Regions from separate parts of the Streptomyces sp. NPDC003034 genome, predicted to be linked through region 3. Evidence: riboswitches for the same ligand, from Rfam matches in the RefSeq annotation. Region 3 holds a riboswitch; each other region holds the start of a gene.
What was found. Region 3 has a riboswitch for cyclic di-AMP ahead of ACWDX7_RS17270 (M23 family metallopeptidase). Riboswitches for the same ligand answer to the same signal wherever they lie in the genome.

Region 1 (5,114 bases), on a different contig from region 3:
GCGGCTCAACCACTCGCCGCTCTTCCTCGACTTCCTGGAAGGAAAGGCGGATTTCCCCTGCACCGCCTGGGCCATTCCGAATTACTCCCTCTTCGGCTGGCAGCGGCCCTGCTATCTGATGAGCGACGGCTACGTGCCGACGTACCGGGAACTGATCGAGGACACCGACTGGAGCAAGTACGGCCGCGGGAAGGACCCGCGCTGCGCCAATTGCATGGCGCACTGCGGCTACGAACCCACCGCCGTCCTCGCCACCATGGGCTCGCTCAAGGAATCCCTGCGCGCCGCCCGGGAGACGGTGGGTGGCAACCGGGGCACGTCGGCATGACGGCGCCGACGGAAGGGGCCAGGGCCTCGGCGCGGAGCGGGAAAGGCGAGGGCGGGGAAGGTGAGGGCGGGGAAGGCGAGGGCGGCCGGGGCGGCGGTTTCGACCTCGGCGCCCTGCTGGCGGCGCGCGGCAGGGAGCGGTACGAGCTGCACGCCCGCCACCTCAACCACCAGCTGCCCCGGATGCTGCACACCATCGGCTTCGACAAGGTCTACGTCCGGGCCGAGGGAGCGCACTTCTGGGACGCCCAGGGCCACGACTACCTCGACATGCTGGCCGGCTTCGGGGTCATGGGCCTGGGGCGCCACCACCCGGTGGTCCGCCGGGCCCTGCACGACGTCCTGGACGCCCAGCTCGCCGACCTCACCCGCTTCGACTGCCAGCCCCTGCCCGGACTGCTGGCCGAGAAGCTGCTCTCGTACAGCCCGCATCTGGACCGGGTCTTCTTCGGCAACAGCGGTACGGAGGCGGTGGAGACGGCCCTGAAGTTCGCCCGCTACGCCACCGGGCGAACCAGGATCCTCTACTGCGACCACGCCTTCCACGGGCTGACCACCGGCTCCCTCTCGGTGAACGGGGAGAGCGGCTTCCGGAACGGCTTCGACCCGCTGCTCCCCGACACGAGGATCGAGCTGGGCGACCTGGCCGCCCTGGAGCGGGAGCTGCGGCGGGGGGACGTGGCGGCCTTCATCGTCGAGCCGATCCAGGGCAAGGGCGTACTCGAAGCCCCGCCCGGGTTCCTCCTCGCCGCGCAGGAACTGCTGCACCGGCACAAGGCGCTGCTGATCGTGGACGAGGTACAGACCGGCCTGGGACGGACCGGTGACTTCTACGCGTACCAGCACGAGCCGGGCGTGGAGCCGGACCTGGTGTGCGTGGCCAAGGCGCTGTCGGGCGGATACGTACCGGTCGGCGCGACCCTGGGCAGGGACTGGATCTTCAAGAAGGTCTACTCGTCCATGGACCGCGTGCTCGTGCACTCGGCGAGCTTCGGGTCCAACGCCCAGGCGATGGCGGCCGGCCTGGCGGTGCTGTCCGTGATGGAGGACGAGGAGGTCGTGGCCAACGCGCGGGCGATGGGCGACCTGCTGCGCGGACGCCTCGCGGCGCTGGTGGACGGGTACGAGCTGCTGCACGAGGTGCGGGGGCGCGGGCTGATGATCGGCATCGAATTCGGCCGGCCGTCCTCGCTTGCGCTGCGCGGCCGGTGGGCCATGCTGCAGGCGGCCCGCAAGGGGCTGTTCGCGCAGATGGTCGTGGTGCCGCTGCTCCAGAAGCACCGCATCCTCACCCAGGTCTCCGGCGACCACCTCGAAGTGATCAAGCTCATTCCGCCGCTGGTGCTGGACGAGCGGGACGTCGACCGGTTCGTCGGCGCCTTCCGGTCGGTCATGGACGAGGCGCACGGCGGCGGCGCTCTGATGTGGGAGTTCGGCAGAACACTGGTGAAGCAGGCCGTCGGCAACGGCTGACGGCCTGCCCCGGCGCCCCCTGATCCGGCGCCCCCCTGCTCCGGCGCCCTCCGCTCCCTGGTTGTGGGCGCTGGACCGCCGGGGGAGGGGGCGAGCGTCGGGGGCGGGGTCAGTCGAGCAGTTGCTCGCGGAGCCGGCCGAGGGTGTCGGGCGTGAGCCCGAGACCCTCGGCCAGGTAGCGCTCGACCCCGCCCCAGTGCCCGTCGATGGTGTCGAAGGCCGCGGTCAGGTATTCGGCGCGGGCGTCGAAGAGCGGCGCGAGCAGTTCCATGACCTCGGGGGAGCGCGCCTCGGCAGCCGGGCCGCTGTGGCGCAGCACGTAACGGCGGTGCGGGGCGTTCGACTCCAGGTAGTCCGCCACGATCGCCTCGCGCTCCACACCGAGCGCCAGCAGGGTGACGGCGATCGACAGGCCTGCCCGGTCCTTGCCCGCCGCGCAGTGCATCAGGGCGGGGACGCCGTCCTCGGCGAGGGAGTGCACGACCCGGCTGTGTTCGGCGGTGCGGTGCCTGATGATCCCGCGGTAGGAGTCCGCCATGCGGGCCGCGCCCTTGCCCTCGCCGAGCACGGCGCGCAGCCGGTCCAGGTCGCTGTCGCTGACCATCTTCCAGAACTCGCGCCCGTCGGCCGGGTCGGACAGCGGGATGTTCACATTCCGTACGCCGGGCAGTTCGACGTCCGGGCCCTCCAGGGCGTGGTCGGCCTCGTTGCGGAAGTCGAAGACGGTGCGCAGCCCGAGCGCTGACAGGAACTCTGCGTCGGTTTCGGTGGCATGCGCCAGATGTCCGCTTCGGAAGAGTCGCCCCCTTCTGACCCTCCGTCCGTCCGAGGTCGGCAGTCCGCCCACGTCACGGAAGTTGCGCACCCCGGTCAGCGCGGGCTCCGGCTCCGGCCGCGCCAGTGAGGCCGGGGGTATCTGCTGGGTCACGGGAACTCCTCCGCGTAGTCCTGGGGTGTCCGAATTACACTACTTGGCCACTACTTAGCCATAACTCGCCGTTCTCAAAAGGGACATCGGGTCGCCCCCGTGAGCCAGATCATACGGTGACCGTGAGTGCCTGATCGCGGAAAGCGAATCGCCTAGCGGGGGCGGTTGTTGGCGGGCCGGAATGGACGGAGGGTGACCGTAATTCCGCCGATCCCTCATCCCTGTGATTCCGTCAGCAAATTCATGGCTTGTTCCCCGCGCCCGGACTCGATTACCTTCGCGATCGATCCCGGGTGGACCGCCAAATCCTGCCGCCGCCCGGAAACCGCACCCGACTACTCACGCGCGGCAGGAGCGGGGGAACCAGGTAAGCCGCCGTTCCGGCTCTTTGAACCGGGACGGCTCGGGGTGAAGCCGTACATGTGCCCCATGTGTACGGCCGGACATCTCCAGTCCGAACCCGACAGCTCACCTCGCAGGCGCCGGAGAGGAATTCGCCATGCCTGCAAAGGGCAAGCACCGCCGTCCCAAGTCCGGTTCGATATCCCGCGGTTTCGCCGTCGCCGGCACCGGTGGCGCGGCGCTCGCGCTGCCGCTGATGGGCGCCACTGGCGCCCAGGCGGCCGGTGCGCCGACCGTCTCGGCCGCCTCCGCCTCCACCGTGCAGGCGCCGCAGGTCCAGCTGATCCAGCAGGCTCCCGTGGCGCCGCAGGCGACGCCCACCGCCGCCGCGCAGGCCGCCCCGACCCAGTACACGGTGGTCCCGGGCGACTACCTCTCCAAGATCGCGGCGGAGCGCCGGCTGGAGGGCGGCTGGCAGCAGCTGTACGCCGACAACCGGGAGGCCGTCGGAGCCGACCCCTCGCTGATCCACCCGGGCCTGAAGCTGACGCTCGGCGGGAAGGCGGCGGCCGCGGCCCCGGCCAAGCCGGCCCAGGCAGCCCCCAAGGTCCAGCCGGCCCCGAAGGCCCCGGCGGAGAAGCCGGCCCAGAAGCGGGCCGAGAAGCCCGCCGAGAAGCCCGTCCAGAAGCAGGCCGAGAAGCCGGCGCAGTCCACCGCCCGGTCCTCGGCGGGAACCTCCGCCTCCGGCCAGACCTCTTCCGGTTCCAGCACCCCCACCGCCTCCGGTTTCGTCGCCCCGGTCAGCGGCGGCATCTCCACGCAGTACCGGGCCAGCGGAAGCATGTGGTCCTCCGGTTACCACACCGGCGTGGACTTCATGGCGAGCTCCGGCACCACCGTCAAGGCCATCGGCGCGGGCACCGTCGTCTCCGCCGGATGGGCCGGCTCGTACGGCAACGAGGTCATCATCCGGCACGCCGACGGCAAGTACTCCCAGTACGCCCACATGTCCGCGCTCTCCGTCTCCGTCGGCCAGAGCGTCACCGGCGGCCAGCGCATCGGCCTCGTCGGCTCCACCGGCAACTCGACCGGCCCGCACCTCCACTTCGAGATCCGCACCGGCCCGTCCTACGGCTCCGACATCAGCCCGGTGAGCTACCTCCGCTCGAAGGGCGTCAGCATCTGACGGCACCCGCGGCCGCAGTACGAACGGCGTCAGGCCGGGGCCTGAGGGGGGGCCCGGCCTGACGTGTACTTATTCCTTACCCGTCGGGTGGTATAGATCACGGCCCGTCAACCCCTGCTTACGTTGGCGTAAGTCGCCCGCGGGGGTGAAGGATGTCGTTCCGTGGCAGCGACGACGACGAAACTCAAGACCATCGGCTCGTACGCGGCGATCGGGGACAGCTTTACCGAGGGCGTGGGGGACCCGGGGCCCGGGGATTCGCTTCTCGGCTGGGCGGACCGGCTTGCCGTGCTCCTGGCCGACCAGCGGGACGAGCACGACTTCCGGTACGCGAACCTGGCCGTGCGCGGACGGCTCCTCGACCAGATCGTGGCCGAACAGGTTCCCCGGGCGAAGGCGCTCGCGCCGGACCTGGTGACCTTCTGCGCGGGGGGCAACGACATCATCCGGCCCGGCAGCGACCCGGACGACGTGGCGCAGCGGTTCGAGGCGGCCGTCGCCGACCTCACCGGGGCCGTGGGCATGGTCATGATCACGACCGGCTTCGACACCCGCGGTGTGCCGGTCCTGCGGCACCTGCGGGGCAAGGTGGCCACGTACAGCGCGCACGTCCGCGCCATCGCCGACCGCTACGGCTGCCCGGTGCTCGACCTCTGGTCGCTGAGGTCCGTACAGGACCGGCGGGCCTGGGACGCCGACCGGCTGCACCTCTCGCCCGAAGGGCACACCCGGGTCGCGCTGCGCGCCGCGCAGGTGCTCGGCCTGCAGGTCCCCACCGACCCCGACCAGCCGTGGCCGCCGCAGCGGCCGCGCGGCTCGGTCGACGTGACCCGGGACAACATCCAGTGGGCGCGCGAG
Region 2 (5,114 bases), on a different contig from region 3:
CCCGCGACCGGGAGTACTGGCGATGCTCGGGCAGGGGCTGTCCAACCACGACATCGCCGAACGGCTCGGCATCGGCATCGGCACCGTCAAGACCCATGTGGGCGCGATCCTGGAGAAGACCGGATCGGCGACCCGGGTACGGGCAGCCCTGCTGGCCCACCGGGCGGGGCTGACCGCCTGAGCACAAAACCGAAGGCGGGAACACCGGACTTGTCCGTCAAGGGAAGGCAGATCTCCGGATATCCACGACGAACCACGCATAGGGGGCGGCCCTCTGAGATCGGGATACGGTCGTCAGGTGCACGAGCAGACCCCCGCGACCCCCGCCGACCCCCCGGCCGATGCCTCAGCCGCCACCCCGGCCGAACCCCCGGCCACCCCGGCCGAACCCCCGGCCACCCCGGCCGAACCCCCGGCGACCCCGGCCGAACCCCCGGCGACCCCCGCCGACCCCCCGGCCGACCCTCCGGGCGCCACGCCCGGCGCCCAGGGCCCGACCCTGTTCGACTGGCAGTTCGCGACCGATCCCTACCCGGCCTACGCCTGGCTGCGCGAGAACTCCCCCGTGCACCGCACCAAGCTCCCCAGCGGGGTCGAGGCGTGGCTGGTCACCCGGTACGCCGATGCCCGCCAGGCCCTCGCCGACCAGCGGCTCAGCAAGAATCCGGCCCACCACGCCGAGTCGGCGCACGCCAAGGGCAAGACCGGGATCCCCGGGGAGCGCAAGGCCGAGCTGATGACGCATCTGCTCAACATCGACCCGCCGGACCACACCCGGCTGCGGCGGCTGGTGTCGAAGGCGTTCACTCCGCGCCGTGTCGCCGAGTTCACCCCGCGCGTGCAAGAGCTCACCGACCACCTCATCGACCGGTTCGAGGCGAAGGGGGAGGCGGACCTCATCCACGATTTCGCCTTCCCGCTCCCCATCTACGCCATCTGCGAGATGCTCGGCGTACCGCGCGAGGACCAGGACGACTTCCGGGACTGGGCGGGCATGATGATCCGCCACGGCGGCGGACCGCGCGGCGGGGTGGCGCGCTCGGTGAAGCGGATGCGCACCTACCTGGGGGAGCTCATCCACCGCAAACGGGACGATCTGGGCAATGACCTGATCTCGGACCTGATCCGGGCGAGCGACCACGGGGACCACCTGACCGAGGGCGAGGCCACCGCGATGGCCTTCATCCTCCTCTTCGCGGGTTTTGAAACCACGGTCAATCTGGTGGGTAACGGGCTCTATGCCCTCTTTTGTCATCCCGACCAGCGCCGACGGCTCCAACGCTCCCTGGCGGCGGGCGAGAGCCACCTGCTGGCCACCGGCGTCGAGGAACTCCTGCGGTACGACGGCCCCGTGGAGCTGGCCACCTGGCGGTACGCCACCGAGCCGCTCACCCTCGCGGGCCAGGACATCGCGGTCGGCGAGCCGGTCCTGGTGGTCCTGGCCGCCGCAGACCGGGACCCCGAGCGGTTCGCCGACCCCGACACCCTCGACCTCTCGCGCGCCGACAACCAGCACCTCGGCTACGGCCACGGCATCCACTACTGCCTCGGCGCACCGCTGGCCCGGCTGGAGGGGCAGACCGCGCTCGCGACGCTGCTGACCCGCCTTCCGGACCTGGAGCTGGCCGTGGATCCGTCCGAACTGCGCTGGCGCGGCGGGCTCATCATGCGCGGTCTGCGCACGCTGCCCGTCCGCTTCACCCCTTATGGGTCTAGGCGGAACGACTGACTCCGAGTCAGTTCCTGTCGGAACTTGTGACAATCGTTCGAAGGCCGCTAGGTTCTGCCGTTACCCCGCCGTTATGCGAAAGGTACAGCCTCATGCGTTCCGGGAACGGCCGCCACAGACGCCCCCGCCAGGTCCCCGCGCTGGTGGTAACAGCCGGAGTCACTGGCTCCGCGCTGGCCCTGCCACTGCTCGCCGCCACCAGTGCCACCGCCGCCGACACCTCCACGTGGGACAAGGTCGCCGAGTGCGAGAGCGGGGGTACGTGGAGCGCCAACTTCGGCAGCGGCGCGTACGGCGGGCTCCAGTTCACCCAGGAGCAGTGGCGCAGCGCCGGCGGTCTCGACTTCGCCGAGCGGCCCGACCTGGCCAGCCGCTCCCAGCAGATCGCCGTAGCCGAACGGGTGCTGGCCTCGCAGGGGCCGCAGGCGTGGCCGCTGTGCGCGGCGTCCGCCGGGCTGACCCAGCAGGGCCCCGCCGCCGCCGTGGACCCCGGCCTGCCCGGCGGTACCAGTGCCATCGCCCCGAGCCCGTCCCGCCCGGACCAGGCCGTGCCCTCCGCCGGCACCGGCGCCCCCGCCCGGGACTTCGGGGCCCCCACCCCGGCCGCGCCCAGTCCGTCCGAGAGCCCCTCGTACGGGACCCCCGAGGGCCCGCTCGCGCCGTCCATCGGACTGCCCGTCATGCCGCCGCCGGACGACCCGACCACGGCTCCGGCGCCGCCCGTGCTGCCCGGCGACCCGACGACCGCTCCGGTGCTCCCCGTACTCCCCGGGGACCCCACCGCGACTCCGGCGCCGCCCGTGCTGCCCGGCGACCCGACCACCGCCCCGGTGGCCCCCGGCGCCCCCACCGCCCCGGCGGACCCGGGCGCCCCCACCGCCCAGCCCTCCCCGGACGCCTCGGCCGCCCCCACGCCGACCGCGCCCACCGCTCCGGCGCCCGTCGCGGACGGGTCCGGCGGCAAGCACCGAGGTACGCCCGCCGTCGAGCTGCCCCTCGCGTCTGATCCCGCGTCGGCCCCCACGTACACGGTCAAGTCGGGCGACACTCTGGCGACCATCGCGGACGCCAACGGACTGGAGGGCGGCTGGAACGCGCTCTACTCGGTCAATGAGCAGGTCATCGGCGGAGACGCCAACTTGATCAAGCCCGGCCAGAATCTGGATCTAACCGCGGAATAGGGGCACTTCGGGCGCACGTAAAGGTCCGATTGCCCGTTTTCGGCAAGTGAGACATGTGTCTCTTCCGGTCAACTGGCGTGTCATGCCCCGGAGCTCCCGCAAACCCGGTCCTCACCTGCGCAAACACCCTTGCGAAGGGCGCAAGTAGGGGTGGTTTCTCCCCGATGTCGCGCGTTGAACATCGGGGAGGGACCTGGCTACCTTCTGAATCGCCCGCCACCGCGGGCTCCTTCGACCGCATCGCCGAATCCTGCCGGCGGACGGAGGGAACAGTCGTCGCGTCAAGCGCCGAAGGCAGGAGCGGGGGAACCAAGGTAGGCGCCGGGAGCGGCCGTTCGAGAGACGGTCACGCCACCGGCTAGGGGTTAAGTCGCGCGCTAGGCCGCGCGGCCGGGCAACTCATCCGCCCGAACCCGACAGCTCACCTCGTAGGCGTCGGTGAGGAGAAACTCCATGCTGCTTTCTGGCAAGGGCAAGCACCGCCGCGCCTCCAAGGCCGCCCGCATCGTCACGCTCGCCGGTGTCGCCGGCGTCGCCGTCGCGGCGCCCCTGATGACCGCGGGTACCGCGAGCGCCGCCACGGCCTCCGAGTGGGACCGCGTCGCGCAGTGCGAGTCCGGTGGCAACTGGGCCATCAACACGGGCAACGGCTACTACGGCGGCCTGCAGTTCTCGTCCTCCACGTGGGCCGCGTACGGCGGCAAGTCCTACGCCGCGCAGGCCAACCAGGCCTCGAAGGCCCAGCAGATAGCCGTCGCCGAGAAGGTCCTCAAGGGCCAGGGCAAGGGCGCCTGGCCGCACTGCGGCGTCGGCCTGTCGAACTCCTCGTATGCCGGCGGCGGCGCTGCCGAGGCCCCGGCCAAGCCCAAGGCCGCGCCGAAGAAGACCGAGCAGAAGGCCGAGCAGAAGGCCGCGCCGAAGAAGGAGACCAAGCGCTCCGAGGCCCCGACCACCCGCTCCGAGCGCTCGACGGCCCCGGCCCCGGCCAAGCCGAAGACGGAGGCCCCGAAGACCGGCAACGGCTCGTACGAGGTCAAGTCCGGCGACACCCTGGGCACCATCGCCGAGGCCAACGGCGTCAACGGCGGCTGGGAGAAGCTCTTCGAGCTGAACAAGGACATCGTCTCGGACGCCGACCTGATCTTCCCGGGTCAGAAGCTGAAGCTCAGCTGAACACCGCGGCCATAGCACCGCCGCGGCCCTAGCCGCTGTGGTGCATCCGCCCACGCAGAATCCCGCCGCCCGGCGCGTCTCCCCCCACGCGCCGGGCGGTGGCGTTCGCCGGGCAGAGCCGCACGGACCGCGAGCTCTATGTCCTGGAAGAAGGGTATTCGTGCCCTTTTTCGTCCCAGGACCCGGGCGGTCGGCGGGCTGATCGCCGCGGGCCGGTTAGGCTCTAGTCGGCAAGGCCGTCCCATGGCCTGATGCCACCGCACACCCAGCGTCACATCCCAGAAGGAGATGCTCGTGCCGTCCATCGACGTCGTCGTAGCCCGGGAAATCCTGGACTCCCGAGGCAACCCCACGGTCGAGGTCGAGGTGGGCCTCGACGATGGCAGCACCGGCCGTGCTGCCGTTCCGTCCGGCGCCTCCACCGGTGCATTCGAGGCCATCGAACTCCGTGACGGTGACCCCGACCGTTACATGGGCAAGGGTGTCGAGAAGGCCGTCCTCGCCGTCATCGAGCAGATCGGCCCGGAGCTGGTCGGCTACGACGCCACCGAGCAGCGGCTGATCGACCAGGCCATGTTCGACCTGGACGGCACCGAGAACAAGGGCTCTCTCGGCGCCAACGCCATCCTCGGCGTCTCCCTCGCCGTCGCGCACGCCGCGTCCGAGGCTTCGGACCTGCCGCTCTTCCGCTACCTCGGCGGTCCGAACGCGCACCTGCTGCCCGTTCCGATGATGAACATCCTCAACGGCGGGTCGCACGCCGACTCCAACGTGGACATCCAGGAGTTCATGATCGCCCCGATCGGCGCGGAGTCCTTCTCCGAGGCCCTGCGCTGGGGTGCCGAGGTCTACCACACCCTCAAGAAGGTGCTGAAGACCAAGGGCCTCTCCACCGGCTTGGGCGACGAAGGCGGCTTCGCCCCGAACCTGGAGTCCAACCGCGCCGCCCTGGACCTCATCATCGAGGCCATCAAGGAGGCCGGCTACACCCCGGGCCGCGACATCGCGCTCGCGCTCGACGTCGCCGCGTC
Region 3 (5,114 bases):
CGGGTGTAACGGTCTCGCGGGGTCGGACGGCGGCTCGTGGGGCTCTGACGGGTGTGGACGCGGACCATTGTGGCCCGAGGCACCGACAACGCTTACTCCGACCCAGGCCGGACCCGGGAACTTCTCCGGCTGCCGACGCGCTTGCATACAGTGGCAGGTCTGACAGAAATCTCTGCATCCTCGATCGAAGGGACCACATGCCCATGGGTCACACGGCCACAGCTCAGGCCGGCTCCGGCGGCCTGACAGCGACCGAGCACCGGCTGGCCAACGGCTTGCGCGTGGTGCTTTCCGAGGACCACCTCACCCCGGTCGCCGCGGTCTGCCTCTGGTACGACGTCGGCTCGCGCCACGAAGTCAAGGGACGTACCGGCCTGGCTCACCTCTTCGAGCACCTTATGTTCCAGGGCTCGGCGAGCGTCAAGGGCAACGGGCACTTCGAGCTGGTCCAGGGCGCCGGCGGTTCCCTGAACGGCACCACCAGTTTCGAGCGCACCAACTACTTCGAGACGATGCCGACCCACCAGCTGGAGCTCGCCCTCTGGCTGGAGGCGGACCGGATGGGCTCGCTGCTGGCGGCCCTGGACGACGAGTCCATGGAGAACCAGCGCGACGTCGTCAAGAACGAGCGCCGCCAGCGGTACGACAACGTCCCGTACGGCACGGCGTTCGAGCGGCTGACCGCCCTCGCGTACCCCGAGGGGCACCCGTACCACCACACTCCGATCGGCTCCATGGCCGACCTGGACGCCGCGTCGCTGGAGGACGCGCGCCACTTCTTCCGTACGTACTACGCACCCAACAACGCGGTGCTGTCGGTCGTCGGCGACATCGACCCCGAGCAGACCCTCGCCTGGGTGGAGAAGTACTTCGGGACCATCCCGGCGCACGACGGCAAGCAGCCGCCGCGCGACGGCACCCTGCCCGACATCATCGGGGAGCAGCTGCGCGAGGAGATCGTCGAGGAGGTCCCGGCGCGTGCGCTGATGGCCGCCTACCGGCTGCCGCACGACGGCACCCGCGAGTGCGACGCCGCCGACGTGGCGTTGACCATCCTGGGCGGCGGAGAGTCCTCCCTGCTCCACAACCGCCTGGTGCGCCGCGACCAGACGGCCGTCGCGGCCGGCTTCGGCATGCTGCGGCTCGCCGGGGCCCCCTCGCTGGGCTGGCTGGACGTGAAGACCTCCAGCGGGGTCGAGATCCCCACGATCGAGGCCGCCGTGGACGAGGAGCTCGCGCGGTTCGCCGCCGAGGGCCCGACGGCCGAGGAGATGGAGCGCGCGCAGGCGCAGCTGGAGCGGGAGTGGCTCGACCGGCTGAGCACGGTGGCCGGCCGCGCCGACGAACTGTGCCGCTTCGCGGTGCTGTTCGGAGACCCGCAGCTGGCGCTGACCGCCGTCCAGCGCGTCCTGGACATCACCGCCGAGGAGGTCCAGGCCGTGGCCGCCGCCCGGCTGCGCCCGGACAACCGCGCGGTGCTCGTGTACGAGCCGCTGCCCGCCGCCGGCGCCGGCGCCGGCGCGTCCGGCGAGTCCGCTGAGTCCGACGAGAACGAGAACGAGGGGGCGGAGCAGTGAGCGACACCGCAGCCGTCACGATGACCTTCCACCCGCAGCCGCAGGCCGGCGAGCCGCAGCCGTGGGCCTTCCCGGCCCCGGAGCGCTCGGTGCTGTCCAACGGCCTGACCCTGCTGCGCTGCCACCGCCCGGGCCAGCAGGTGGTGGCGGTCGAGATCAATCTCGCCGCCCCGCTGGACGCCGAGCCCGAGGGCCTCGACGGGGTGGCGACCATCATGGCCCGGGCCCTGTCGGAGGGCACGGACAAGCACTCCGCCGAGGAGTTCGCCGCCGAGCTGGAGCGCTGCGGCGCCACCCTCGACGCGCACGCCGACCACCCCGGCCTGCGGGTCTCCCTGGAGGTCCCGGCATCCCGCCTGCCCAAGGCGCTCGGCCTGCTCGCCGACGCACTGCGCGCGCCCGCCTTCTCCGACGCCGAGGTCGACCGGCTGGTGCGCAACCGGCTCGACGAGATCCCGCACGAGCTGGCCAACCCGCAGCGCCGCGCCGCCAAGCAGCTCTCCAAGGAGCTCTTCCCGGCGTCCCTGCGGATGTCCCGCCCGCGGCAGGGCACCGAGGAGACGGTCGCGCGGATCGACTCCGCGGCCGTACGCGGCTTCTACGAGGCCCACGTACGCCCCGCCGCCGCCACCGCGGTGGTCGTCGGCGACCTGACCGGCATCGACCTCGACGCCGTGCTGGCGGACACGCTGGGGGCCTGGACGGGTGATGCCGCCGAGCCCCTCCCGGTGCCGCCGGTGACCGCCGACGACACCGGCCGCGTGGTCATCGTGGACCGGCCCGGCGCCGTCCAGACGCAGCTGCTGATCGGCCGGATCGGGCCGGACCGGCACGACCGGGTCTGGGCGGCCCAGGTGCTCGGCACGTACTGCCTGGGCGGCACCCTGACCTCCCGGCTGGACAAGGTGCTGCGCGAGGAGAAGGGGTACACCTACGGAGTGCGCGCCTTCGGCCAGGTGCTGCGCTCCACCGCCGACGGCAAGGGCGCCTCGATGCTCGCCATCAGCGGCTCGGTGGACACCCCCAACACGGGTCCCGCGCTGGAGGACCTCTGGAAGGTGCTGCGCACCCTCGCGGAGGGCGGTCTGACCGATGCCGAACGGGACGTGGCGGTGCAGAACTTGGTGGGCGTGGCCCCGCTGAAGTTCGAGACGGCGGCCTCTGTCGCCGGCACTCTCGCCGACCAGGTCGAGCAGGAGCTCCCGGACGACTACCAGGCGCAGTTGTACGCGCGCCTCGCCGAAACCGGAACGGTGGAGGCCACTTCGGCGGTCGTGAGCGCCTTCCCGGTGGACCGGCTGGTCACGATCCTGGTGGGCGACGCGGCGGTCATCGAGGAACCGGTGCGCGCGCTGGGGATCGGGGACGTGAGCGTCGTCACCAACTGACGCCCTGTCGACGGTTCCGAAGGGGCCTCTGGCGGCTTGTCCGCCAGGGGTCCCTTTGTCCGTTAAGTGGTGAGGTTGCTTTTATGTGATGTGGCGTACGCAACAAAAAGGCGCGTCTGTTTGGCGATTGACTGATGATCCGCCTAGCGTCGGCCGTGCTGTTCGTCAGTCGTACCCGCCGCACCCGCGGCAGCGGACAGCATCGCCGAGTCCCCGTCAGGCGCGAGCCTGGGGAGCCGGGGACCCACATCAGTCCCTGGGGTGAATCGAGCCGCCTCGCAAGAGGAGGCCCGTAGGAGACCTTCCTGCTCCGAACCCGTCAGCTAACCCGGTAGGCGAGAGGGAAGGAAAGGATCAGCCCCTTCATGGCGTTTGGCAGTCGTGCCGCCGGTAAGCACCGCGGTTCCAGTCGTCTGAGCCGTAAGACCGCCGGCTACGCCGGTGTCGCCGCCCTCGCCACCACTGGTGTCGTCGGCTCCCTCGCGGGCCCGGCGTTCGCGGCGGACATCGACAACTCCGTCCAGGACACCGGCCTCAACGCCGTCGTCGTGGCCGAGGACCTCGCGGGTGACATCAAGAACCAGGCCGAGTCCCAGGAGCGGGCCGCCGAGGCCACCGCCGCGCGGGCGCAGGCCGAGGCCGATGCCAAGCAGCGGGCCGCCGAAGCCAAGCGCCTGGCCGAGGCCAAGGCGAAGGCCGAGCGCGAGGCCGCCGAGCGCGCCGCCCGCGAGGCCGAGCGCAAGCGCCTCAACACCTTCGTCTCCCCGGTCGCGGGCTCGTACGTGAGCACCCAGTACGGCGCCGGTGGCGGCATGTGGTCCTCCGGCAGCCACACCGGCATCGACTTCCACGCCTCGACGGGCACCTCGATCCGCGCGGTGGGCATCGGTACCGTCGTCGAGGCCGGCTGGGGCGGCGCCTACGGCAACAACGTCGTCATCAAGCACAACGACGGCACCTACACCCAGTACGGGCACCTGTCCGCGCTGAACGTCTCCGTCGGCCAGCAGGTCGCCCCGGGCCAGCAGATCGGCCTGGCCGGCTCCACGGGCAACTCCAGCGGTCCCCACCTGCACTTCGAGGCCCGCACCGGCGCCGACTACGGCTCGGACATCGACCCGGTCGCCTACCTGCGCTCGCACGGCGTCAGCCTCTGACGCGTACGGCAGCGCACCGTCGCTCCCTCTCCCTTCACCGAAGACCCCGGCTCGCCGAGCCGGGGTCTTCGCGTTCCGCAAAACTTACGGATTTCCGACCGCTCTCGGAAATAATCGTGTGTTGCAATAGAGTCGCGGTACGCGCACGCGCGTTCGTTCACGCGCGTTCGTTGACGATGCAGTCGGAAATAGGCGGAGGTCCGGTCTTGCGTATTCCTGCGCATGCGGTATGCACGGCAATTCGCGACGACATCGTCTCCGGGGTCTTCGAGCCGGGCAGCCGGCTGACCGAGGAGGTGCTCGCCCGCAGGTACGGCGTCTCCCGCGTCCCCGTCCGCGAGGCGCTGCGCACCCTGGAGTCGGAGGGGTTCGTGACCACGCGGCGCCATGCGGGCGCCTGCGTGGCGGAGCCGACCGAGCAGGAGGCCGCCGACCTCCTGGAGCTGCGGATGCTGGTGGAGCCGCTGGCGGCGGCCAGAGCCGCCGGGCGGCGCACCGAGGCCCACCTCAAGGTGCTGCGCGGACTGGTCAGGCTGGGCCAGGAGCGGGCCAGGCGCGGCCAGGGCGAGGATTTGCGGGCGCTGGGCAGCTGGTTCCACGAGACGCTCGCACAGGCTTCCGGCAGCCCCGGACTGATAGCGCTGCTCACGCAGATGCGGCACAAGGTCGCGTGGATGTACGCGGAGGAGGCGCCGCTCCGGCCGGTGGAGTCCTGGGCGGAGCACGGGGCGATCGTGGACGCGGTCGCGCGCGGGGACGCCGAGAGGGCGCGGGCCCTGACAGCCCTCCACGCCGACCGGGCGACCGGAGCGCACCGGCCGCGGCTGCGGACCGCGGTGAGGACTTCGCAACCTGCCGTAAACATGTCGAGCGGCCGGCATTAACAGAGCCCGTATACACATGGGTGTCGGCTGTGGCTGCCAGAATTGCGGGTGGTGTGAATTCGCTGACCGCCCAGGAACGTTTATCGGCGGTCGGGGGCCGGATGATCG

Region 1: linked by a shared signal. The riboswitch ahead of ACWDX7_RS10720 (peptidoglycan DD-metalloendopeptidase family protein) and the one ahead of ACWDX7_RS17270 (M23 family metallopeptidase) in region 3 are both predicted to bind cyclic di-AMP.
Region 2: linked by a shared signal. The riboswitch ahead of ACWDX7_RS23595 (transglycosylase family protein) and the one ahead of ACWDX7_RS17270 (M23 family metallopeptidase) in region 3 are both predicted to bind cyclic di-AMP.

What each region holds. Positions count from the first base shown of each region.
Region 1 is NZ_JBSFTS010000007.1:64,319-69,432, forward strand. It holds gene hpnH (adenosyl-hopene transferase HpnH) at 1-328, shown strand, start outside; gene ACWDX7_RS10710 (aspartate aminotransferase family protein) at 325-1,800, shown strand; gene ACWDX7_RS10715 (tyrosine-protein phosphatase) at 1,910-2,728, opposite strand; cyclic di-AMP (ydaO/yuaA leader) riboswitch at 3,051-3,225, shown strand; gene ACWDX7_RS10720 (peptidoglycan DD-metalloendopeptidase family protein) at 3,228-4,256, shown strand; gene ACWDX7_RS10725 (SGNH/GDSL hydrolase family protein) at 4,419-5,114, shown strand, end outside.
Region 2 is NZ_JBSFTS010000027.1:6,337-11,450, reverse strand. It holds partial or broken gene ACWDX7_RS23610 (response regulator) at 1-181, shown strand, start outside; gene ACWDX7_RS23605 (cytochrome P450 family protein) at 500-1,729, shown strand; gene ACWDX7_RS23600 (transglycosylase family protein) at 1,822-2,910, shown strand; cyclic di-AMP (ydaO/yuaA leader) riboswitch at 3,187-3,360, shown strand; gene ACWDX7_RS23595 (transglycosylase family protein) at 3,364-4,083, shown strand; gene eno (phosphopyruvate hydratase) at 4,372-5,114, shown strand, end outside.
Region 3 is NZ_JBSFTS010000015.1:110,884-115,997, forward strand. It holds gene ACWDX7_RS17260 (M16 family metallopeptidase) at 204-1,577, shown strand; gene ACWDX7_RS17265 (M16 family metallopeptidase) at 1,598-2,965, shown strand; cyclic di-AMP (ydaO/yuaA leader) riboswitch at 3,159-3,318, shown strand; gene ACWDX7_RS17270 (M23 family metallopeptidase) at 3,331-4,122, shown strand; gene ACWDX7_RS17275 (GntR family transcriptional regulator) at 4,329-5,006, shown strand.